4 regions of the Paenibacillus sp. FSL W8-0186 genome follow, and region 1 is predicted to be linked to each of the others. Evidence: riboswitches for the same ligand, from Rfam matches in the RefSeq annotation. Region 1 holds a riboswitch; each other region holds the start of a gene.
What was found. Region 1 has a riboswitch for cyclic di-AMP ahead of MKX50_RS21525 (KamA family radical SAM protein). Riboswitches for the same ligand answer to the same signal wherever they lie in the genome.
Positions count from the first base shown of each region.

Region 2: it holds a riboswitch for cyclic di-AMP, as region 1 does, so the genes downstream of both, MKX50_RS00145 (3D domain-containing protein) here and MKX50_RS21525 (KamA family radical SAM protein) in region 1, are expected to answer to the same signal.
Region 3: it holds a riboswitch for cyclic di-AMP, as region 1 does, so the genes downstream of both, MKX50_RS13385 (3D domain-containing protein) here and MKX50_RS21525 (KamA family radical SAM protein) in region 1, are expected to answer to the same signal.
Region 4: it holds a riboswitch for cyclic di-AMP, as region 1 does, so the genes downstream of both, MKX50_RS20370 (TrkH family potassium uptake protein) here and MKX50_RS21525 (KamA family radical SAM protein) in region 1, are expected to answer to the same signal.

Region 1 covers NZ_CP150207.1:4,793,108-4,795,306, reverse strand. The annotation lists gene MKX50_RS21535 (ankyrin repeat domain-containing protein) at 57-470, shown strand; gene MKX50_RS21530 (antibiotic biosynthesis monooxygenase) at 476-877, shown strand; cyclic di-AMP (ydaO/yuaA leader) riboswitch at 936-1,082, shown strand; gene MKX50_RS21525 (KamA family radical SAM protein) at 1,220-2,199, shown strand, end outside.
Region 2 covers NZ_CP150207.1:29,938-32,136, reverse strand. The annotation lists gene MKX50_RS00145 (3D domain-containing protein) at 1-1,044, opposite strand, end outside; cyclic di-AMP (ydaO/yuaA leader) riboswitch at 1,299-1,513, opposite strand; gene MKX50_RS00140 (TatD family hydrolase) at 1,728-2,199, opposite strand, start outside.
Region 3 covers NZ_CP150207.1:2,976,196-2,978,394, forward strand. The annotation lists gene MKX50_RS13380 (polysaccharide deacetylase family protein) at 1-205, shown strand, start outside; gene MKX50_RS13385 (3D domain-containing protein) at 308-985, opposite strand; cyclic di-AMP (ydaO/yuaA leader) riboswitch at 991-1,168, opposite strand; gene MKX50_RS13390 (amino acid ABC transporter ATP-binding protein) at 1,341-2,063, opposite strand; partial or broken gene MKX50_RS13395 (amino acid ABC transporter permease) at 2,050-2,199, opposite strand, start outside.
Region 4 covers NZ_CP150207.1:4,574,483-4,576,681, reverse strand. The annotation lists gene MKX50_RS20375 (type II CAAX endopeptidase family protein) at 1-300, opposite strand, end outside; cyclic di-AMP (ydaO/yuaA leader) riboswitch at 578-741, shown strand; gene MKX50_RS20370 (TrkH family potassium uptake protein) at 853-2,187, shown strand.

The DNA of each region.
Region 1 (2,199 bases):
GATGAACAGATACAGAGAGCGAGAGGTTCGGACAGAACGGGCAAGGAGGGGTATATATGCCAAGAGGGCCTTTAAATCATGAGCTGGTACGTGAATTTATTGTAGCGGCGCATGGCGATTATGATGAGGTGGCAAGGCTGCTCAAGCAGGAGCCCGCGCTCGTTCATGGGGTCATCGACTGGGGGAGCGGCGATTGGGAGAGCGCCCTCGGCGCCGCGTCGCATACCGGGAATTTCAGCATTGCAAGACTGCTGCTGGCGCACGGGGCACGGATGGATATTTTTGCTGCGGCTATGCTTGGAGAGCTGAACGTTGTTAAAGCGATCATCGAAAATCACCCCGAGACCGTCTATGCCAAGGGCCCGCACGGTATATCGCTGATTCGCCACGCTGAGGCCGGGGGGAATGCCGCCATTTTCGTCTATGAGTATTTAAGTTCATTTCTATCGAAAGAAGTGGTCGGAAAATGATGGTGATGATGAAGGCCATCCAAACGATCCGGGTTCGAAAAGGCAGGGTAAATGAAGTATTGTCTCGCTTCAGGACGCCTTTACCGGTTCATGCTTTTGAGGGCTTCCTGCTCATGGAAGTGCTGATCAAGGATAACAGCCGGGAATGCGACGAGCTGCAGGTTTGCACGACATGGGAGGATCGGCGGTATTTTGACAAATGGTCAACGAGCAGAGCTGCGCGAACGCTGCATAGTAAAGTCAGGGAGCTTAAGCCGGAAGACAGCCCAATCATTGCCTCCGAGCTGGCGACTTATGAAATAACGGCGCAGTATGAGCCGCCTCGCCAAAAGCTTGACCCAGAACGGACCATGACAGGGCGGATGACAGAAAATGACATTAAACGTCAAATTTTAAGAATATTATAATTATTCCAAATCTCTTGTTATTTGCCCTAAGGTTGACAATCTTTGCCGTACACCGTATCATAGACACACGCTTAGTTTCTTGGTGATAGCCGGGAAAGCGGGGGAACCAGTTTTTTTCTTGGGGCGAATCACTCATTCCTATGAGGTGTAGGGTACCATCTTACCCGAGTCCGTCAGCTAACCTCGTCAGCAGTGGATGGGTCTGTTTTAAATCACTAATTACGTCTCTTTAGACCCTGTTTTGGGGTCTATTTTTGTCTTCTGACCCTTGCTGGCGCAGCTGTGTCTAGACCCCCGGTTTGGGGTCTTTTTTTGTTGATTACTAGGAAGGAGGATGTACAAATGACAAAGGCGAAAACGAAGTACATTACGAATCTGGACAGACTGACAATGATTCCGGAGGAAGAGCGGGCGCGTTTGAAACCGATTACGGAGAAGTTCGTATTTCGGGTGAACGATTATTATTTGAACCTGATCGACTGGAACGATCCCCAGGATCCGATTCGTAAGCTGGTTATCCCGAATGAAGGGGAGCTTGAGGAATACGGCCGCTGGGATGCGTCCGACGAGGATACCAACTATGTCGTGCCGGGCTGTCAGCACAAGTATACGACGACAGCTCTGCTGATCGTGTCGGAGGTATGCGGCGCGTACTGCCGATATTGCTTCCGCAAGCGTTTGTTCCGCAATGACGTGAAGGAGGCCATGTCCGATGTGCAGCCGGGGATCGATTATATCGCCAAGCATCCCGAAATCAACAACGTCCTGTTGACCGGCGGGGACAGCCTCATTCTGGCTACGGAAAAGCTGCGGGGAATTCTGGCCCAGCTGCGTGAAATCGAGCATGTTAAGATCATTCGTCTTGGCTCCAAGATTCCTGTATTTAATCCGATGCGCATTTACGAGGACGAGGAACTGCTCGATGTGATCCGCACCTATTCCACGCCGGAGCAGCGCATTTACGTCATGGCTCATATTAACCATCCGCGCGAAATTACGGCGGAAGCGAGACGCGGCTTCCAGGCACTGCATGAGGCTGGCGCGATCGTAGTCAATCAGACTCCGGTGCTAAAAGGCATCAACGATGACCCTGTAGTGCTTGGCGAGCTGCTGGATAAGCTGTCCTGGGCAGGGGTTACGCCTTACTACTTCTTCGTGAACAGGCCAGTAGCGGGGAACCGGGATTTTGTCCTTTCCCTGGAAGAGGTCTACCGCATCGTCGAGGAGGCGAAGGCGCGAACATCTGGTCTGGGCAAAAGGGTCAGGCTGTCGATGAGCCATACGTCCGGCAAGATCGAAATTCTCGCGATCGAAAACGGTAA
Region 2 (2,199 bases), 890 kb from region 1:
AACGTCCATTTTGTTGCCCTTGATGGCGCCACCCGTATCCTCGGCTCTGCGGAACCCAATGCCTTCGATATATACCCACCAGCCCATAGGAACAACGTTCTTGTCTACGGCGATCGTTCTGCCTTCCGTTACACGTGTCCCGGAGGCGGTCTTCGTACCGATTCCATCCTCTTCGGCGGAATAGGCGGTTAGTGTGACGTCTTTAAGCACTTTTTTATATTTAAATGAGACGCCGCCTTTGGTTGTCGTTCCACTGATATCCACTTTATCCGCAGTGCGGGTAATATTAGCGGCGAGCACAGCCTCGGGCTTAGGCTTCGTACCTACAGCGACTACTTTGTCCTGAGCTTTCGTCTTGATCTCTTTGCTCAGCCAACGCTTGGATACGAAATTTCCGTCTTCATACACTTTTTCGATGTGATGTACAACTACTCCTTCGCTACCCTGCTGCAGCACCTTCGTCTGCCCCTTCTCCAGATTAGGATCCGAGGTTTTGACGACGGCAAATGGCACGGTCTCTTTCGTCTGTACTGTATGCTTGGATACGCGCACCACTTTGATCTGGAGATCGGAAGTAACTTTGCTGCTTAAATCCGGAGTGATCTTGTCATCCGGGTTTACGGTAATGCCAAGCTCGTTGATAATGCCCTGTACACTGGATTGAGTCGTTAAATGCGACTTTGTCTTGCCATCCACGTTGACTTGCACCGGAACCGCCCTTACGATAACGATCCGGTCCCCTTTCTTCAGGGAGCTCTCAAGCGGCCGTGATATGCTATCACCCTGGCCCAGCACGATGGAATGTTCATCCAGTACTTGATTCACTACAGATTTACGGGTCTCGATCTCCTGGATCTTCCCGTCTACCACCAAATAAATGTTCTTGCTGTTGCCGTTCAGCCAAATCAGAATAACGATGATCGCTGCAACAGTTAACAACGTGACGACCGATATCTGACGTAGGTTCTCATGCTTCCATCGCAATGCGTAAGACATACTGGATGAGCGTGATTCATGGGTCTCTTCTTTCTTGAAAATGCCCACTTTCCGTCCTCCTTCATAGTCCCGCCCTAGGTCAATGCATGATGAGATGTTGACGTGACTATTTCCGTTTTTTACGGAATGCTAGAACTGCAGCATCCCGCATCCTGCCCCAGTCTGGTCGGCAATTGTCACCTCCTGTTTTACAACAGTATGATGACCCTATTACAATTATTCAAAACAAAAGAAGCCGGAAGAAAGAGTTAGAGCAACTCTTTCGTGGCTCCTGTAGGTCTTGGTGTAATAGGATGCACGAAGTTGCCTCTCTTGACACGCTTACGAGGTTAGCTGTCGGGTTCGGACGAAGAGAGCCGCCCTTTCTCGGTTCATTCGCTCATGGCGCAATGACCTCGAATTCACCCCAAAGATCCTGCAAAGAAATCAAATACGGCAACGTTGAAAATGAAAACAATTCACCAAGCCGTATCCGGTTCCCCCGTTCTCCTCTACGGAGACTCAGCGAGACTGGTTCTGGAACATGATTCGATGGCCATAGGCAATACGCCAAACTCGGCCAAATCGATCACTGAAAAGATTCTATCCTGTTTCAATGCATGTTGTAAAGGACGAATCAAGAACGTTTTCTTAAGAAAAAGGTTAAAAAAATGTAATAGACTCGGTGTTTTAAATTAAAATGCATTAATCTTTCCAGAAATCTCTTCTTTTCACCGCTTTTGCTCCCGATTTCACCGAATGGAAAATCGTTCCAGTGAATTTCGGGTTGTGATTTCTGCAATTTCTTGGAAGGACAACCCTTTTAATTCAGCGGCTGCCTCTGCCACTAAATGGACATAGGCGGACTCATTTCTCTTTCCACGATGTGGATGTGGAGTCAAATAAGGGGAATCCGTTTCAATCAATAACCGGTCGAGCGGTGTTTGTTTCAACACCTCTTTAGGCTGCTTAGCGTTTTTGAAGGTAATCGGGCCCCCGAAGGACAAATGAAATCCCATATTCAGACATAATTTGGCCGTTTCCCAGCTCCCCGAAAACGAATGCATTACTCCTCCGACTTCTTGGGCTTTCTCTTCCCGCAAAATACGCACTGTATCCTCATGAGCATCCCGGTTATGAATGACGATTGGCATTCCAAGCTCCCGGGCCAGCCCGATCTGCTTGCGAAATACAGCATGCTGGACATCCTTGGGTGAAGTATCC
Region 3 (2,199 bases), 1.8 Mb from region 1:
AGCGCTAAGCAAAGAGAAGGTCAAGCGTAACGTGCTCAGCGCCGTCGGTCCGGGATCCATCGTGCTGCAGCATGCCGGGGGCGGTACGGGTTCCAATTTGACGGGAACTATCGAGGCTCTGCCGGATATTATTAAGGTGCTGCGGAATCGTGGCTATCGCTTCGTAACGATTCCCCAGCTGCTATCTTATAAGAAAGCACTATAAGCAGCACCTGCTTGCAAGCAAAAAAAGGACATCCCTGCAGATCCCCAGATCTCGCAGTGGACGTCCTTTTTTAATATGATCTAATCATGGCTTAAATTTGTATTAATCCAGCACATATAACGTGACATCCTGATAACCAAACTCGTTAACCTTTTGCGGGCTCGCCGGAATAAAGATGTCGATGCGGTTCCCTTTGATCGCGCCGCCCTGGTCGGTCGCTGTGGCGACGAAGGCGTTCTTCGGCAAATCAGGATGGCTGTGTCCGGTGACCAGCACTTTGGTGCCCATCGGAATGACGTTTGGATCAACGGCGATCGTTCCGAGCTTCAAAGGATTTCCATAATAGTCGACAGGGCCCCATTTCCCGTTTTCGCTGGCAGCCGCAGAGTAAGCTGTCGCTTTGACCTTTACTGTGGATTTGTAGTTAAACGATTTGCCCCAGGCCTGTACGACCCGGTCCGCCGTTAATACTTTTAGCGTAGAGAGCGGCTGAGCCTCGCTTCCAGAGACGGAAAGCGCCTGCATGTTTTGTCCCGGAATCGTTATTTTTAAACCTTCGTAAATATTCGTTGCTTCTATGCTCGGATTCGCTTTCATCAGCTTGTCCAAATTGACCCCGTACTGCTTGGCGAGAAAATAGAAGGTGTCCCCATTCTTCGCCGTATGTACTGAATCGGCATATGCTGGTACGGCCTGCAGCGCACCTAACAACCCTGCTGCAATCACCGCTGACTTAATCCCCATTCCCAATTTGCGAAGACTTTTACGTTGTTTAAACATGATGCTCCTCCTTTAACTTGGCCTGCGGAGTTAGTTGTCGGATTCGGAAAAAAGGATAGCTCCCGGCGCCGGATCATCAGCGCTTCACCCCAAGACATGCCATGCTTGTCACCTTGTACTTGCATTGCTCGTCATAAGTCGTCCCCCGCACCTGCCTTGGCAGTGTTTCGGCCGTAATGAATATATCACAATTTTGTAACCTATGGGCCATGCAAATGTTACCAATGGTATTAAAACCAGGATTTATCAAGAAAAAACATGGACGGAAACCGTAACAAAAATTTAAATTATTGCAGGCAGCACCAAAAAGGCATGACCCGTGGTCATGCCTTCGCAATGCTATTCTAATTACCAATTACAAAACTTTGCTTAAGAAATCCTGCGTCCGCTGATTCTGCGGCGAACCGAACACCTGCTGCGGGCTGCCCTGCTCGATAATAACGCCTTGATCCATAAACAAGATGCGGTCGCCGACCTCGCGGGCGAAGCCCATTTCATGCGTGACGATCACCATCGTCATCCCGCCTGTCGCCAGCTCCTTCATGACTTCCAGAACCTCGCCCACCATCTCGGGATCGAGTGCGGACGTCGGCTCGTCAAACAGCATCACATGCGGCTCCATCGCCAGGGCGCGAGCGATGGCGATGCGCTGCTTCTGTCCTCCTGACAGCTGGGAAGGGTAAGCCCCGCTCTTGTCCTCCAAACCCACTTTGCGCAACAGCTGAAGCGCGAAGGCCTCTGCGTCCTGCTTCGCCTGTTTTTTCACCTGGAGCGGAGCCATCATAATATTCTCAAGCACCGTTTTGTGAGGAAAAAGGTTAAAATGCTGGAATACCATACCCATCTTCTCACGGGTTTTGTTAATATTATGATTCTTACCGGTAATAAGCTCTCCTTCGAAATGGATTTCGCCGCTGGACGGCTCCTCAAGCCGGTTCAGACAGCGCAGGAAGGTGCTTTTACCCGATCCGCTCGGCCCGATAACGACAACGACCTCGCCGCGGTTGATTTCCAGGTCAATGCCTTTTAAAATATGCAGCTGGCCGAATTTTTTATGCAAATTCTTAACGGTTATCACTAGCCTGCAGCCTCCTTTCAAAACGGCCCAAAATGCGGGAAAGCGTAAAAGTGACGATAAAATACATCACGGCAACGATCAGGAACGGCATCATGCCGTTGTACGTAATCCCTTGAACGGCGCCTGCCTGGAACAT
Region 4 (2,199 bases), 220 kb from region 1:
TTGCATATAAGTTTTCATCAGGCCCGCTCGGGTTAAGTAACCATATATGTCCGATCGAGATTCGTATGTAACCAAAGCATCGTCCAATGTTACAGGCAGCTCCAGTGTCGAAGCGGCGAACTCGGCAGCGATTTCCTTCGCCTGCTGCTTGGTGATCGTCTTCTGAATTTGCTGCAATGAATCCGGCGTGGCCATCGGCAGAACCTGCAGGGCCAGAAAAATGAGGAAACCTACGGCGGCCAGTACCCGAAGCGTGGTGCGCTTCGGAGTTCGCCCTGCGGACGAAAAGTTGGATAACATTCAAAAACCCCTTTGCTCTAGTGTAAATGGATATCATTGTAAAGATTATCATAAGCATGGAGCAATCGCCAGAATCGAACGAGCCAAGCGCAGAAAAGAGGCAATAATTCCGCAAAAATACAGTATGGCTCAGAGAATGAAGGATGGCGAGCTCCGTTTCAGGCGGCAAAGGTGATTTTCATGGTATTTCGGGTAAATCAAGCTTTGTGGTGAACGTTAATTAAGCTTATAATCCAATTCATAGAGATGGAATGAAAATGTGAAATGAAAGAATTGAAAAGAATATCGGCCGAATTTCCAATGGAAAACGGGGGAACCAATTTTTTGGGGTGAATTTCTCAGGCTCTGCACGGACCGGAAAGTCCGGCGCAGGAGGCGAATAGGGCTGCTCTGCAGGCCCGAACCCGTCAGCTAACCTCGTAGGCGTATTGCAGCAGGAACCATTACCGAAAGGGCTCTGGATTTCCAGTGCTTTTTTCTTTTGCCAAAGTGTCCATAATAAAGGGGTATAAATGTGAGGAACGCAGATCAAGGAAAGAGGAGGTGAGCACGATGCCGTCCCAATGGTTTAAATTATCACCACCGCGTATATTGGTGCTTGGCTTTGCGGCGATTATACTGGCCGGAACACTCCTGCTGATGACGCCGCTCGCCACCACAACCGGGGAATCTCTTCCTTTCGTTGATGCGTTGTTTACGGCGACCTCGGCCACTTGCGTCACCGGGCTTGTCGTCCGCGATACAGGGACTTATTTTTCAACATTCGGCCAAATCGTAATTATGACGCTTATTCAGATCGGCGGACTCGGCTTCATGACGATGGCAACCCTCTTCTCCCTTGTGTTCAAGCGGCGGATTTCACTGCGGGACCGCCTTCTGCTGCAGGAGGCGATGAATCAGAATACGATGGAGGGCATCGTGCGCCTCATACGCAAGGTACTGATGTATTCCCTGGTCATTGAAGTCAGCGCCGCCTTATTGTTTGCGATTCGCTGGGCGTTTGACATGCCGCTAGGACGGGCCGCCTACTACGGAGTGTTTCATGCGGTGTCACTGTTCAATAACGCCGGCTTTGATTTATTCGGAAATTTCCACAGCCTGACGGGTTATGTGGACGATCCGCTCATTAACTTCGTAGCGATGTTTCTGATCGTATCGGGCGGGCTCGGTTTTATTGTGCTGTCCGAGCTCGCGGATTTCCGCCGCAGCCGCAAGCTGTCGCTGCATTCCAAAGTGGTTCTGTCCATGACCGGATCGCTTATTATCATCGGGGCGCTCGTCATCTTTATATTCGAATTTACGAATGCCAAAACGATGGGCTCTTTGGATTGGAGCGGGAAAATATGGGGTTCGTTCTTCCAGTCGGTCACGACGCGGACGGCGGGCGCAAATTCAGTGGATATCGGGACTCTTCGCCAGGCCACCCAATTCTTCATAATCATCCTGATGTTCATCGGCGCTTCCCCGGGCTCGACGGGAGGCGGGATCAAGACGACGACGTTCATGATATTGGTTGGCGCGGTCATTTCTATGATTCGCGGACGCAATGATATGGTGCTCTTCCGCTATCGTTTGTCCCAGGAGCGGATTTTTAAGGCCGTCACGATTACGATGCTGGCGCTGTTTCTCGTCATAGCGGCGGCAATGATATTATCCACGACCGAGGAAGCGGGGTTTCTGAGCATTCTGTTCGAGACGACGTCTGCTTTTGCCACGGTCGGTTTAACGATGGGACTGACCCTGGATTTGACCGATATCGGCAAAATTATTTTATGCTTCATGATGTTTACCGGCCGCCTGGGTCTCTTGACGCTGGCGTATGCGCTTGGTCCGAAAAAGGGTAAGGAATTATACCGTTATCCCGAAGGGAAAATGATTATAGGATAGGAGTTCGACCAA